DNA from 3 places in the Streptomyces sp. NPDC093085 genome. Region 1 is predicted to be linked to each of the others. Evidence: riboswitches for the same ligand, from Rfam matches in the RefSeq annotation. Region 1 holds a riboswitch; each other region holds the start of a gene.

Region 1 (4,274 bases):
GGACGGCGATGTGCACATCTCGCCGACCTCGCCCGAGGACCTCTCCGATGTCCATATGCGGCTCCAGGTCGGTGACGACCACGCGCTCTTCCGGGTCTCCGCCGCGCCCCTGGTGGCCTTCCTGGACCGTACGGACCGGCTGGTCCCGCTCGGTCAGGAGCGGGCGCTCAGCGACTTCGAAGGCAGCCTGGAGGAGGAGTTGGGGCGCATCCTCGCCGAGGAGAACGCCGGCTGAGGCTCCGTGGAGGGGGCCGTCCGGGTGATTTCCGGTGTCGAAATGACCCCCGCCGGGTAGGGCCCCGGGCGTTCTCGAACAGCGGCGCCGTCGCTACTTCTTCCGGCGGTGTCCCCGGCCCCCCGGAGCGGGCGGCACGAGCATCCCCTGGGACTCATGAGGCCCCCGGGCGGGACCGGCCGCCGGACCCGCTGCCGGACCCGTCCCCGGGCCGGAGGGACCGGAGGGTGCGGGGGCGGCGGAGGGGGTTGCCGGGTTCTCCGGGGCGGACCGGTCGGCGGAGACCACCAGGGCGGCCAGCGCCGTGGTCACCGGCACCGAGGCCACCAGACCGATCGACCCGACCAGTGTCCGTACGATCTCCTCCGCGACCAGTTCGCTGTTGGCGACGGTCCCCACGCTCGACTGCGCGATCGAGAAGAGCAGCAGGAGCGGCAGGGCGGCCCCCGCATACGCCAGGACGAGGGTGTTGACCACCGAAGCGATATGGTCCCGGCCGATCCGGATCCCGGCCCGGTAGAGCGCGCGCGGCCCCATCGTCGGGTCCGCCTGGCGCAGCTCCCAGACCGCCGAGGTCTGTGTCACCGTCACATCGTCCAGCACCCCGAGCGAGCCGATGATCACACCGGCCAGCAGGAGGCCGCTCATATCGATGTCCGGGTAGAGGCCGTGGATCAGCCCGGTGCTGTCGTCGGTGTTCCCGGTCAGACTCGCCCAGCCGATGAAGAGCGACCCCAGCAGCCCGATCAGCAGCAGCGAGATCAGGGTGCCGAGCACCGCCACCGAGGTCCTGGCCGTCAGACCATGGCAGAGATAGAGCGCGATCAGCATGATCGCGCTCGCCCCGACGACCGCCACCACCAGCGGATTCGAGCCCTGGAGGATCGCCGGCAGGATGAACAGCGTCAGGATCGCGAACGAGACCACGAGCGCGATCAGCGCCATGACCCCCCGCAGCCGCCCCACCACGACCACCGCGAGCGCGAAGATCCCGGCCAGCAGGAGCATCGGGAACTCCCGGTCCACATCGGTGACCGAGTACTGGAGATCCTGGGGAGCGTCCGGCGCGTAGGCGACCACAACGCCCTGTTTCACGTGAAACTGCCGCGGCGCGTCCGGCTGGACGATCTCGATGAAGGTGCGGCCCTTCTCCTTGCCGCTCGTCAGCTCGATCGTGGCCTTCTCACACTGGCCGGTCTCCTCCTGCACCGCCTCGCGGCCCTGCGGAGTCGAGGTGTCACCGGTCGACGGGACCTGCCCGGCGTTCACGTCCTTGCAGGGGATCTTCTCGATCTGGACCACCTGGCCCTCGACCGTCTGCCGGTCGAAGCCCACACCGGTCCGCTCGTGCGCCGGTGCGCCGCCCGGCCAGAGCACGGTGAGCCCGACCACGACGGCCGCCGCGAAGGGGATCAGGACCGCCGCGATCACCTTGCGGAGGTGCCGGGAGACCGGCATGGCGGGGCCATGGCTGTGCGTGTGGCCGTGCGATTCGTGAGTCTGCGTGGGTGGGGTCACCGCCCGATCATCGCAAGAAGGCGGAGGAAGCGGAGGGCCCTCTGGTCAGCGTGCCCGATATGACGCTAGCGTGGAGGCAACCTTTGCACACGCGGGAGCTCGGAGCACCGGGCTGAGAGGGCGCTGACGTGTAGGTCCCGGGACGCTTCCCGGACACCATCGCTGCGCCGACCGCTGAACCTGTTACCGGGTAATGCCGGCGTAGGGAGTAGGTCTCATGACCGATCAGGACACACATCTGTCTGCCTCCGGCCAGGAGGGCACGGACGGCCCGCGCCCCACCGGGGAGGCCGTCGGCTGGCACAAGGGGTATGTCGGGGGATCGCGCCCCGACCTCCGCGTACCGGTCCGCCGGGTCCACCTCACCAATGGCCGGGACGTCACGCTGTACGACACCTCCGGCCCGTACACCGACCCCGCCGTCGACACCGACGTACGCCGCGGTCTCGCGCCGCTGCGGGAGAACTGGATCATCGGCCGGGGCGACACCGAGGAGTACGCGGGCCGGGCGCCCCGTCCCGAGGACGACGGGCTCAAGCACACCACCCCGCGCGGCGGGACCCTCCCGGGCGGCTCCGGGAACCTGCGGGGGCTCGACGCGGTCTTCCCCGGCCGCCCGCGCCAGCCGCGCCGGGGCCGCGCGGGCCGGACGGTGACCCAGCTCGCGTACGCCCGCCAGGGCGAGATCACCCCGGAGATGGAGTACGTCGCGATCCGCGAGAACGTCTCCCCGGAGACCGTCCGCGACGAGATCGCGGCGGGGCGCGCCGTCCTGCCGGCCAACGTCAACCACCCCGAGAGCGAGCCGATGATCATCGGCAAGCGGTTCCTGGTGAAGGTCAACGCGAACATCGGCAACTCCGCCGTCACCTCCTCCATCGAGGAGGAGGTGGAGAAGATGACCTGGGCGACCCGCTGGGGCGCCGACACGGTCATGGACCTCTCCACCGGCCGCAACATCCACACCACCCGCGAGTGGGTGCTGCGCAACTCCCCCGTGCCCATCGGCACCGTGCCGCTCTACCAGGCGCTCGAAAAGGTCGACGGCAAGGCCGAGGAGCTGACCTGGGACATCTACAAGGACACGGTGATCGAACAGGCCGAGCAGGGCGTCGACTACATGACGGTCCACGCCGGGGTCCTGCTCCGCTATGTACCGCTCACCGCGCGCCGCAAGACCGGCATCGTCTCGCGCGGCGGTTCGATCATGGCCGCCTGGTGCCTCGCACACCACAAGGAGTCGTTCCTCTACGAGAACTTCGACGAACTGTGCGAGATCCTCGCCGCGTACGACGTGACGTACTCGCTCGGCGACGGGCTGCGCCCCGGCTCCATCGCGGACGCCAACGACGAGGCGCAGTTCGCCGAGTTGCGCACGCTGGGCGAGTTGAACACGATCGCGAAGAGCCACCAGGTCCAGACGATGATCGAGGGACCCGGCCATGTGCCGATGCACAAGATCAAGGAGAACATCGACCTCCAGCAGGAGATCTGCGAGGAGGCGCCGTTCTACACGCTCGGACCGCTGACCACCGATGTGGCCCCGGCGTACGACCACATCACCTCCGGGATCGGCGCGGCGATGATCGCGTGGTGGGGCACGGCGATGCTCTGCTACGTCACGCCCAAGGAGCATCTGGGGCTGCCGGACCGCGACGACGTCAAGACGGGCGTCATCACGTACAAGATCGCGGCCCATGCGGCGGATCTCGCCAAGGGGCATCCGGGGGCCCAGGAGTGGGACGACGCGCTGTCGGACGCCCGCTTCGAGTTCCGCTGGGAGGACCAGTTCAACCTGGCGCTCGACCCGGACACGGCACGGGAGTTCCATGACGAGACGCTGCCCGCGGAGCCGGCGAAGACGGCGCATTTCTGCTCGATGTGCGGTCCGAAGTTCTGCTCGATGAAGATCTCGCAGGACATCCGGCGCCGGCATGGCGACGACCTGTCCGGCGGCAGCGGCGCCGACGGTACGGAACCGGGTCGTACGGGTGAGGGCGGTACGGGGCCGGGCGGGGCCACGGCGGCCTCGGCGGCCGAGATCGAGGCGGGCATGGCGGAGAAGTCCAAGGAGTTCGCAGCGGCCGGTAACCGGGTCTATCTGCCGCTGGCCGACTGAGCCGCCGGGCGCCGTGGCCCGAGGCCGGGTGAGGGCCGCTCCGTCCCGGGTGACCGGGCGGCCCTCGACGGGGGCCCGGTCACCTCGGAGTCACCCCGAGGGGCACCCCGGAGCCGTTCCGGGGGCGGCCGGGGTCACTCCGGCCGGTGTTCCGGGCCGCCGAAGTCGGGGCTGGTGAAGTCCGGGCCGCTGAAGTCGGGGCTGCTGAAGTTCGGCCGCTTGCCCGCGTCGGAGCCGTCGTCGGGGCTGGAGAAGTCCGGCCTGCTGTAGCCGATCTTCGGGAGCTGGGTCGCCGACCGGGTCGGCGCGGGCGTGGCGGCCGGGGCCGTACCGGCGTCGTCGAGGGCCTTGCGCAGGAAGGGCAGGATGCCGCGCTCCAGCAGGGCGTGGCGCCAGGCCTCG
Region 2 (4,274 bases), on a different contig from region 1:
TACGTCGCGCAGGTGGACGAGCTGCTCAAGCACAAGGAAGCCGAGCTGCTCGAAGTCTGATGAACGACTCTTCCCGGGGTGCCTCGCCGACAGCCGGTTATTGGGGACCGACCGACCAGGGGGCTGCCCCGGCGGGTCCCGCATACGATGAGCAGCCCGCATCGCAGACTCGGCCCATGCCCATCGTGCCCGACGAACCCGCGAACGGCGGGGACCACAACGACGACCGGGGGGCTGCTCGACCGGGCGGCCCCCCGTTCCGTGACGAGACGCCGCAGGAGCCCATGGCCGTTCCCCCGCAGCCCCCGCCGAAGAAGCGGGCCGGCCGCGATCTGCGCGCGGCCATAGGGGTCGGTGTCGGGCTCGGCGCGGTGGTCGCCGCCTCGCTCTTCATCGTCAAGGCCGTGTTCATCGGTGTCATAGCGATCGCCGTGGTCGTGGGGTTGTGGGAGCTGACCTCGCGACTCGACGAGAAGAAGGGCATCAAGGCACCGCTCGTACCGCTCGCCGTGGGCGGCGCAGCCATGGTCGTCGCCGGGTACGCGCGCGGCGCGGAGGGCGCCTGGGTCGCGATGGCCCTCACCGCGCTCGCCGTGCTGATCTGGCGGATGACGGAGCCGCCCGAGGGCTACCTCAAGGACGTCACGGCCGGGGTCTTCGCCGCGTTCTACGTACCCTTCCTCGCGACGTTCGTCGCGATGATGCTCACAGCGGGCGACGGATCGCAGCGGGTGCTGATGTTCCTCGTGCTGACCGTCGTGAGCGACACCGGCGCGTACGCCGTCGGCTGGCGCTTCGGCACGCACAAGCTCGCGCCGCGCATCAGCCCCGGCAAGACCTGGGAGGGGCTCGGCGGCGCCGTCAGCTTCGCCATGGTGGCCGGCGCGCTCCTGATGGAGTTCATGATCGACGGCGGAGCCTGGTGGCAGGGTCTGCTGATCGGCCTCGCCGTCGCGGCCAGCGCCACACTCGGCGACCTCGGCGAGTCCATGATCAAGCGCGACCTCGGGATCAAGGACATGGGCACCCTGCTGCCGGGGCACGGCGGCATCATGGATCGGCTCGATTCGCTGCTGCCCACGGCGCCGGTGGTCTGGCTGCTCCTGGTGCTCTTCGTGGGGGCATGAAAGACAGTGGCGGTCCCCGGGCATGAAGGGGACCGCCGCGCGCCCCGTACGGGGCGCGTGCCGGTTTCGGCGAAGGGGGTACGTCCGCCACGGTGCGGCGTACCCCCCTCGCGTATGCCCGCCGCGATCGGCATACGGGGCACCGGGCACCGTCTGCGACACTGGACGGACCATGCCTGCACCCGGAGAACTCACTTTCGTCGCGCCCCGCGGAGCCAAGAAGCCGCCGCGGCACCTCGCCGACCTCACCCCCGCCGAGCGCCGCGAGGCGGTCGCCGCCATCGGTGAGAAGGCCTTCCGCGCCAAGCAACTGTCGCAGCACTACTTCGCGCGGTACGCGCACGACCCCGAGCAGTGGACCGACATCCCGGCCACCGCGCGGCAGAAACTCGCGACGGAGCTGCTGCCCGACCTGATGTCGGTGGTACGGCATATCTCGTGCGACGACGACACGACCCGTAAGACGCTCTGGCGGCTGCACGACGGCACCCTCGTCGAGTCCGTCCTGATGCGCTATCCGGACCGGGTCACCATGTGCATCTCGTCGCAGGCAGGGTGCGGCATGAACTGCCCCTTCTGCGCGACAGGACAGGCCGGCCTGGACCGCAACCTGTCCACCGCGGAGATCGTCCACCAGATCGTCGACGGGATGCGTGCCCTGCGCGACGGCGAGGTGCCCGGCGGCGCGGCGCGGCTCTCCAACATCGTCTTCATGGGCATGGGCGAGCCGCTCGCCAACTACAAGCGTGTCGTCGGCGCGATCCGCCGCCTGACCGACCCCGAGCCGGACGGCCTGGGGCTCTCGCAGCGAGGAATCACCGTCTCCACGGTCGGCCTGGTCCCCGCGATGCTGCGCTTCGCCGACGAGGGCTTCAAATGCCGGCTCGCGGTCTCCCTGCACGCCCCCGACGACGAGCTGCGCGACACCCTCGTCCCGGTCAACACCCGCTGGAAGGTACGGGAGGTGCTGGACGCCGCGTGGGAGTACGCGGAGAAGTCCGGCCGCCGCATCTCCATCGAGTACGCCCTGATCCGCGACATCAACGACCAGGCGTGGCGAGGCGACCGTCTCGGCCGCCTCCTCAAGGGCAGGCGGGTCCACGTCAACCTGATCCCACTCAATCCGACCCCAGGGTCGAAGTGGACGGCGTCCCGCCCGGAGGATGAGAAGAAGTTCGTCGAGGCCATCGCGGCGCACGGCGTGCCGGTCACCGTACGTGACACACGTGGCCAAGAGATCGACGGTGCGTGCGGACAGTTGGCCGCCACGGAGCGCTAGCGCGTCCTAGGGGTAACCTAGCCCCGAAACGTATTGCATATTTCCGGCAGGGGAGCGCTACAGCGCTGAGAGTGCGGCATGTGCCCGTGAGAGCGGGCAGCGGTCGCAGACCCTCTGAACCTTGCCCAGGTCATTCTGGGTAGGAAGTTCGGACATCACTCAAGCTGTTGCGCCCTGCCCGGAGACCGGCCGTCCTTGTCGACTGCCGTGCTCCGGGCAGGGCGGCGTCTTCTCCTGGACACCCCCAGGAGGAAAACCAGTGAGCACCACCCGTACGCGTACCGGTGCCAGAAAGGCGGCGTACGCCGCGATCGCCGTGGCGCTCGGCATCACCACCCTCGCGGCCTGCGGCGGCTCCGATGCCTCCGCCCCGTCCGGCGACGGCGGAAGCGGCAGCGGTACGGAGTCCAAGACCGTCACCCTGGTCAGCCATGACTCGTTCAACACGTCCCCCGAGGTGCTCAAGGAGTTCACCAAGGAGACCGGCTACACCGTCAAGGTCCTCAAGAGCGGTGACGCCGGCGAAGCGCTCAACAAGGAGATCCTCACCAAGGGGGCGCCTCAGGGTGACGTCTTCTTCGGCGTTGACAACACGCTGCTCTCTCGGGCTCTCGACAACGACCTGTTCGTACCGTACGAGGCGAAGGGGCTGGACCGGGTCGACGCGAGCGCGCGACTCGACAAGGAGAAGAACCGCGTCACCCCCGTCGACAGCGGCGATATCTGCGTCAACTACGACAAGAAGTATTTCGAGGGCAAGAAGCTCACTCCGCCGCAGTCCTTCGACGATCTGATCAAGCCCCAGTACAAGAACCTGCTCGTCACCGAGAACGCCGCGACCTCCTCGCCGGGCCTCGGCTTCCTTCTGGGCACGGTCGCGCACTACGGGGACGACGGATGGCAGGACTACTGGAAGAAGCTGAAGGCCAACGGCGTCCTGGTCGTCGACGGCTGGGAGCAGGCGTACAACGAGAGCTTCTCCGGCTCCGCCGGTGGCAAGAAGGCCAAGGGCGACCGGCCGTTGGTCGTCTCCTATGCCTCCAGCCCGCCTGTGGAGGTGCTGTACGCGAAGCCGCAGCCCCAGCAGGCCCCGACGGGTGTCTCCACCGGCACCTGCTTCCGGCAGACGGAGTTCGCGGGTCTGCTCGACGGCGCGAAGAACGTGGCGGGGGGCAAGGCTCTGCTGGACTTCCTGATCAGCGAGAAGTTCCAGGCGGACATGCCGCTGAACATGTTCGTCAACCCGGTGGTCAAGGACGTCGCACTGCCCGAACTGTTCACGAAGTTCGGCGCGACCGTCGAGCGGCCCGAGACCGTGGCGCCCACACGCATCGCGGCCAACCGTGAACAGTGGATTCAGTCGTGGTCCTCACTCGCCGTGAAGTAACCCCGGAGAAGGCCGACGGGGCAGCACAGGACGACCAGACCGCCCGGCGCCCCGTACGGCACGCTGGCGGCCTGCGCGGCGCCGTACGGGGCGCCTCGTGGCGCAGAGAGCGGTGGCGGGGACGTCGGCGCGGCCACGGCGGCGCCGTACGCCTCGCCCTCATGGCCGCGCCCCTCGCCTTCTTCGCGGTCTTCTTCGCCTACCCGGTGGCAGCGATTGTCGGCCGCGGCCTCAAGATGGACGGCGCCTGGCAGTTCGGCCGCGTCGGCGACGTACTCGGCCGCCCCGACATTCTCGGCGTCCTGTGGTTCACCACATGGCAGGCACTCGCCTCCACGGCGCTCACCCTGCTGATCGCCCTGCCCGGCGCATACGTCTTCGCGCGCTTCGCCTTTCCAGGGAAACACGTCCTGCGCGCCGCCGTGACGGTGCCCTTCGTGCTGCCCACCGTCGTCGTCGGTACCGCCTTCCTGGCGCTGCT
Region 3 (4,274 bases), on a different contig from region 1:
GCAGCGCGCCGCGCTCCCGTACGACATCGCGCAGGGTGCACCCCGCCACGTACTCCATGGCCAGGTAGACGTACGCGCCTTCCGCGCCCTGGTCGAAGACGCCGACCACGTTGGGGTGGTCGAGCCGGGCCACGGACTTGGCCTCGCGGATGAACCGTTCCACGAACGTGGCGTCCGTCGCGAGCGCCGGATGCATCACCTTGAGGGCCAGGACCCGGTCGAGCCGGGTGTCCAGCGCCCGGTAGACCGTGGCCATGCCGCCGACCGCGATCCGTTCCTCGACGCGGTAGCGGCCGTCGAGCACCTGCCCGACGATGGGGTCCTGAAGGGTCGTATCCACGCCGCCGAGTCTACGAGCCGCCGCCGACACTCCAGATCCCCCGGGGCGGAGCGGGCACCGGACTGAGGCCGACCTGTGACAGCCCGGCGGGCGTGCGGGGACGGTACGGGGTCAGAAGGCGGGCCGCTCCGGGTCCAGGGCCGCCACCCCGGCCACCGGCGAGGAGGCCTCGGCGAAGTGGCGGCGGGGGATCCGGCCGGCCAGCCGGGCCAGCCGGCCGGCCGCCACCGCGTGCCGCATCGCCTCGGCCATCACCACCGGCTCTTGCGCCCGGGTCACCGCCGACGCCAGCATCACCGCGGCGCACCCCAGCTCCATCGCGAGCGCCGCGTCGGACGCGGTGCCCGCGCCCGCGTCAAGGATCACCGGGACCGTGGCGCGCTCCACGATCAACTGGAAGTTGTGCGGATTGCGGATGCCCAGGCCGGAGCCGATCGGGGAGCCCAGCGGCATGATCGCCGCACATCCCACGTCCTCCAGCTTCGCGGCGAGGACCGGGTCGTCGTTGGTGTACGGGAGCACCGTGAACCCGTCGTCCACCAGGGTCTCCGCCGCGTCCAGCAGTTCGACCGGATCGGGCAGCAGGGTGCGCTCGTCCGCGACGACCTCCAGCTTCACCCAGTCGGTGCCCAGCGCCTCGCGGGCGAGCCGGGCGGTGAGGACGGCCTCCCCGGCGGTGAAACACCCCGCCGTGTTGGGCAGCGCGCGGATACCGAGCCGCTTCAGTACGGAGAGCACCGAGCCCTGCACGGTCGGGTCGAGGCGGCGCATGGCGACCGTGGTGAGTTCGGTGCCGGAGGCGATCAGGGCCCGTTCGAGGATCTCCAGGCTGGGCGCCCCTCCCGTGCCCATGATGAGGCGGGAGCCGAAGAGCGCGGAACCAAGGGTGAGCGGATCGTCGGCCGGGGTGCTGCCGGCCCTCGTGCTGTCGGCCGCGGAGCCGCCGGCCGTCGTGCTGTCGGTCATCGTGCTGTCAGCCTCCTTGTACGGCGGTGAGGATTTCCACCCGGTCGCCGTCGCAGAGGGCGGTACCGGACCAGCGGGTACGGGGAACGACCGTCTCGTTGACGGCGGCGGCCACCCCGGAGGGCGCCACCGTCAAGGTCGCGATGACGGCGTCGAGCGTCGTAGAGGCGGCGAACGCACGTCGCTCGCCGTTGACGGAGACGTGCACCCATGCGGTGTTCATACGGAGCGCTCCCTGGAGGCGGGTACGGATACGGGGGAGTGCGTGAGGGGGGCGGCGGAGCCGTCGGGGGAGAAGCGCAGCGGCGTGAAGGGCGCCGCCTCGGGCGGGAGTTCGCCGGTGGTCAGGACGGCCGCCAGCACATCGCCGGTCACCGGGGTCAGCAGCACCCCGTTGCGGTGGTGCCCGGAGGCGAGCGAGAGCCCCGGCAGCACCGTGGGGCCGAGCAGCGGCGCGTTGTCCGGCGACCCGGGGCGCAGCCCCGCGCAGGTCTCGGTGAGCGGCAACTCGGTGATGCCGGGCACCAGTTCATGCGCGTCGCGCAGCAGCTCGTACACCCCGCCCGCGGTGACCGTGGTGTCCCACCCCAGCTCCTCGGTGGTGGCGCCGACGACCAGCTCGCCGTTCTCGCGCGGCACCAGATAGAGCGGGCCGCCCCGCACCACGGCCCGTACCGTCCGGGAGAGGAACGGCGCGTACCGGCCCGGCACCGTCAGCCGCACCACCTGCCCCTTGACCGGCCGTACGGGCGGCACCGCCGCCGGCGGCACCCCCGCGAGACGGCCGCTGAGACTGCCGCCCGCCAGCACCACCTGGTCCGCGCCGAGCGCCGCCCCGTCCGCCAGCACCACCCCGGCGGCCCGGTCCCGTACCACGGAGAGCCGCGCCGCCCGGGCCCGGTGGAAGGCCACCCCGGCCCGCTCGCACGCCGTCAGCAGCGCGGCGGCGAGCCGGCGCGGGTCGATCTGGTGGTCGCCGTCGACCCGCAGCCCCCCGCGTACGCCCGGCGCGAGCATCGGCTCCAGGCGCCGGCAGTCGCGCCCCGAGAGCCACTCCGACGCCAGCCCCGAGCGGAGCTGGAGCGCGTGCAGCTCACGGAGCTGGGAGCGGTCGTCGGCGTCGAGCGCCACCGCGAGCGTGCCGCAGGCGCGGTAGCCGGTCTCCCGGCCGCTCGCCTCCGCCAGCTCCGCGACGAACGCGGGATACCGCTCCGCCGAGCGGAGGTTGAGCCCGAGCAGGGTCTCCTCGCCGTAGTGGAGTTCGGTGACGGGCGCGAGCATGCCCGCAGCGACCCGCGCGGCGCCGCCGCCGGGATCCGGGTCCGCCACCGCCGTACGCAGCCCGCGCAGCGCCGCGCGCCACGCCGTGACCAGGCCGATGATCCCGCCCCCGACGACCACGACGTCGTACGCGGAGGTCCGCACGGACGAGTGCGTGAACGAGTGTGTGGGTGAGTGCGCGGGTGACCGCGTGGGTGACCGCATGGGCGTCCAGCCCCTCCCTTCGCCGGCATGACCCGGATCAGGTTCGGACGGTCGGAGGCCGCTCCAGCCTCCCTCTCAGCCCGGTGCGTCCGGGCTCCCGCGAGGTAGTGTCGACCGCCAGCCTAACGCGCGGTGCGGAGCGCGGTAAGGGAGCTTCCCGCCCGGCGGCCCGCCCGCACCGGCTGTCTAAGGTGATCGGGTGAGCGAGCAGCGGCAGGGACAGCGGCAGGGACAGCAGGGGCCCGAAGGGCCCGGAGTGGTCGTCGTCGGCGCGGGCATGGCGGGGGTCCGGACCGCCGTGGCACTCCGCGAGAAGGGGTACGCGGGCCCCGTCACCCTGATCGGCGCCGAACCCCATCCGCCGTACGACCGGCCCCCGCTCTCCAAGGCCGTCCTGCTCGGCACCGCCGAGGGCTCCGCCTTCGACATCGACTTCGGCGCCCTCTCCGTCGATCTCCGGCTCGGGGTGGCCGCCACCGGCCTCCGCCCCGCCGACCATGAACTCGACACCGACGCGGGACCGCTCCCGTACACCACGCTCGTCCTGGCCACCGGCGCCGAACCGGTCGCGCTGCCCGGTACCGACGGGGTGCCCGGCGTCCACGCGCTGCGCACGCTCGACGACGCCGCGCTGCTGCGCCCCGTGCTCCGGGAGCGGCGCCGGGTGGTGGTCGTGGGCGCCGGATGGATCGGCGCCGAGTTCGCCACGGCGGCCCGCGAGGCCGGGTGCGCCGTGACGGTGGTGGAGGCGGCGGACCTGCCGCTCGCCGCCGCCCTCCCCGCCGAGGTCGCGGGCCCGATGGCCGGCTGGTACGCGGAGAGCGGTGCCGAACTCCTCACCGGCGCCCGGGTGGCCGCCGTGGAGCCGGGGGCGGTGGTCCTCGCCGACGGCCGCAGGCTCACCGCCGACGCGGTGGTCGTGGGCATCGGCGCCCGGCCCGCCACGGGGTGGCTCGCGGGCTCCGGTATCGCGCTCGGCGCCGACGGCTCGGTCACCGCCGACGAGCGGCTGCGCACCTCGCTCCCCGAGGTCCACGCGGTCGGCGACTGCGCCTCCTTCCCGTCCGCCCGCTACGGGGAGCGGCTGCTCGTCCACCACTGGGACAACGCGCTCCAGGGCCCGCTCACCGTCGCCGCGCACATCCTCGGCGAGAGCGACCCGGTCTACGACCCGGTGCCGTACTTCTGGTCGGAGCAGTTCGGCCGCTTCGTCCAGTACGCGGGCCACCACGCGGCGGCCGACACGCTGGTACGGCGCGGCGACCCCGAGGGGGCGGCCTGGTCGGTGCTCTGGCTGCGCGACGGCGTCCTGAGGGCCCTGCTGGCGGTCGGGCGCCCCCGCGACCTGGCCCAGGGCAGAAAGCTGATCGAGGCGGGCGCCAGGATCGACCCGGAACGGGCGGCCGATCCGTCCGTACCGCTCCGCAAGGCGGTGCGCTAGCCGCTCCCGGCCCGCACGTACCGTCCGGTATGTCACGGTGCG

What was found. A riboswitch is a leader RNA that binds a small molecule or an ion and turns the genes downstream of it on or off. The one in region 1 is predicted to bind thiamine pyrophosphate.
Region 2: another riboswitch for thiamine pyrophosphate. It lies ahead of AB0O07_RS20325 (thiamine ABC transporter substrate-binding protein); the one in region 1 lies ahead of thiC (phosphomethylpyrimidine synthase ThiC).
Region 3: another riboswitch for thiamine pyrophosphate. It lies ahead of thiO (glycine oxidase ThiO); the one in region 1 lies ahead of thiC (phosphomethylpyrimidine synthase ThiC).

Annotation. Positions count from the first base shown of each region.
Region 1 is NZ_JBFBFB010000016.1:80,313-84,586, reverse strand. Features, by position in the region: gene AB0O07_RS31540 (SsgA family sporulation/cell division regulator) at 1-235, shown strand, start outside; gene AB0O07_RS31535 (YibE/F family protein) at 329-1,693, opposite strand; TPP riboswitch at 1,835-1,978, shown strand; gene thiC (phosphomethylpyrimidine synthase ThiC) at 1,971-3,872, shown strand; gene AB0O07_RS31525 (hypothetical protein) at 4,007-4,274, opposite strand, start outside.
Region 2 is NZ_JBFBFB010000006.1:348,627-352,900, forward strand. Features, by position in the region: gene frr (ribosome recycling factor) at 1-60, shown strand, start outside; gene AB0O07_RS20315 (phosphatidate cytidylyltransferase) at 60-1,127, shown strand; gene rlmN (23S rRNA (adenine(2503)-C(2))-methyltransferase RlmN) at 1,300-2,406, shown strand; TPP riboswitch at 2,445-2,570, shown strand; gene AB0O07_RS20325 (thiamine ABC transporter substrate-binding protein) at 2,666-3,793, shown strand; gene AB0O07_RS20330 (iron ABC transporter permease) at 3,955-4,274, shown strand, end outside.
Region 3 is NZ_JBFBFB010000003.1:273,648-277,921, reverse strand. Features, by position in the region: gene pknB (Stk1 family PASTA domain-containing Ser/Thr kinase) at 1-340, opposite strand, end outside; gene AB0O07_RS12005 (thiazole synthase) at 452-1,306, opposite strand; gene thiS (sulfur carrier protein ThiS) at 1,314-1,529, opposite strand; gene thiO (glycine oxidase ThiO) at 1,526-2,791, opposite strand; TPP riboswitch at 2,789-2,902, opposite strand; gene AB0O07_RS11990 (FAD-dependent oxidoreductase) at 3,069-4,232, shown strand.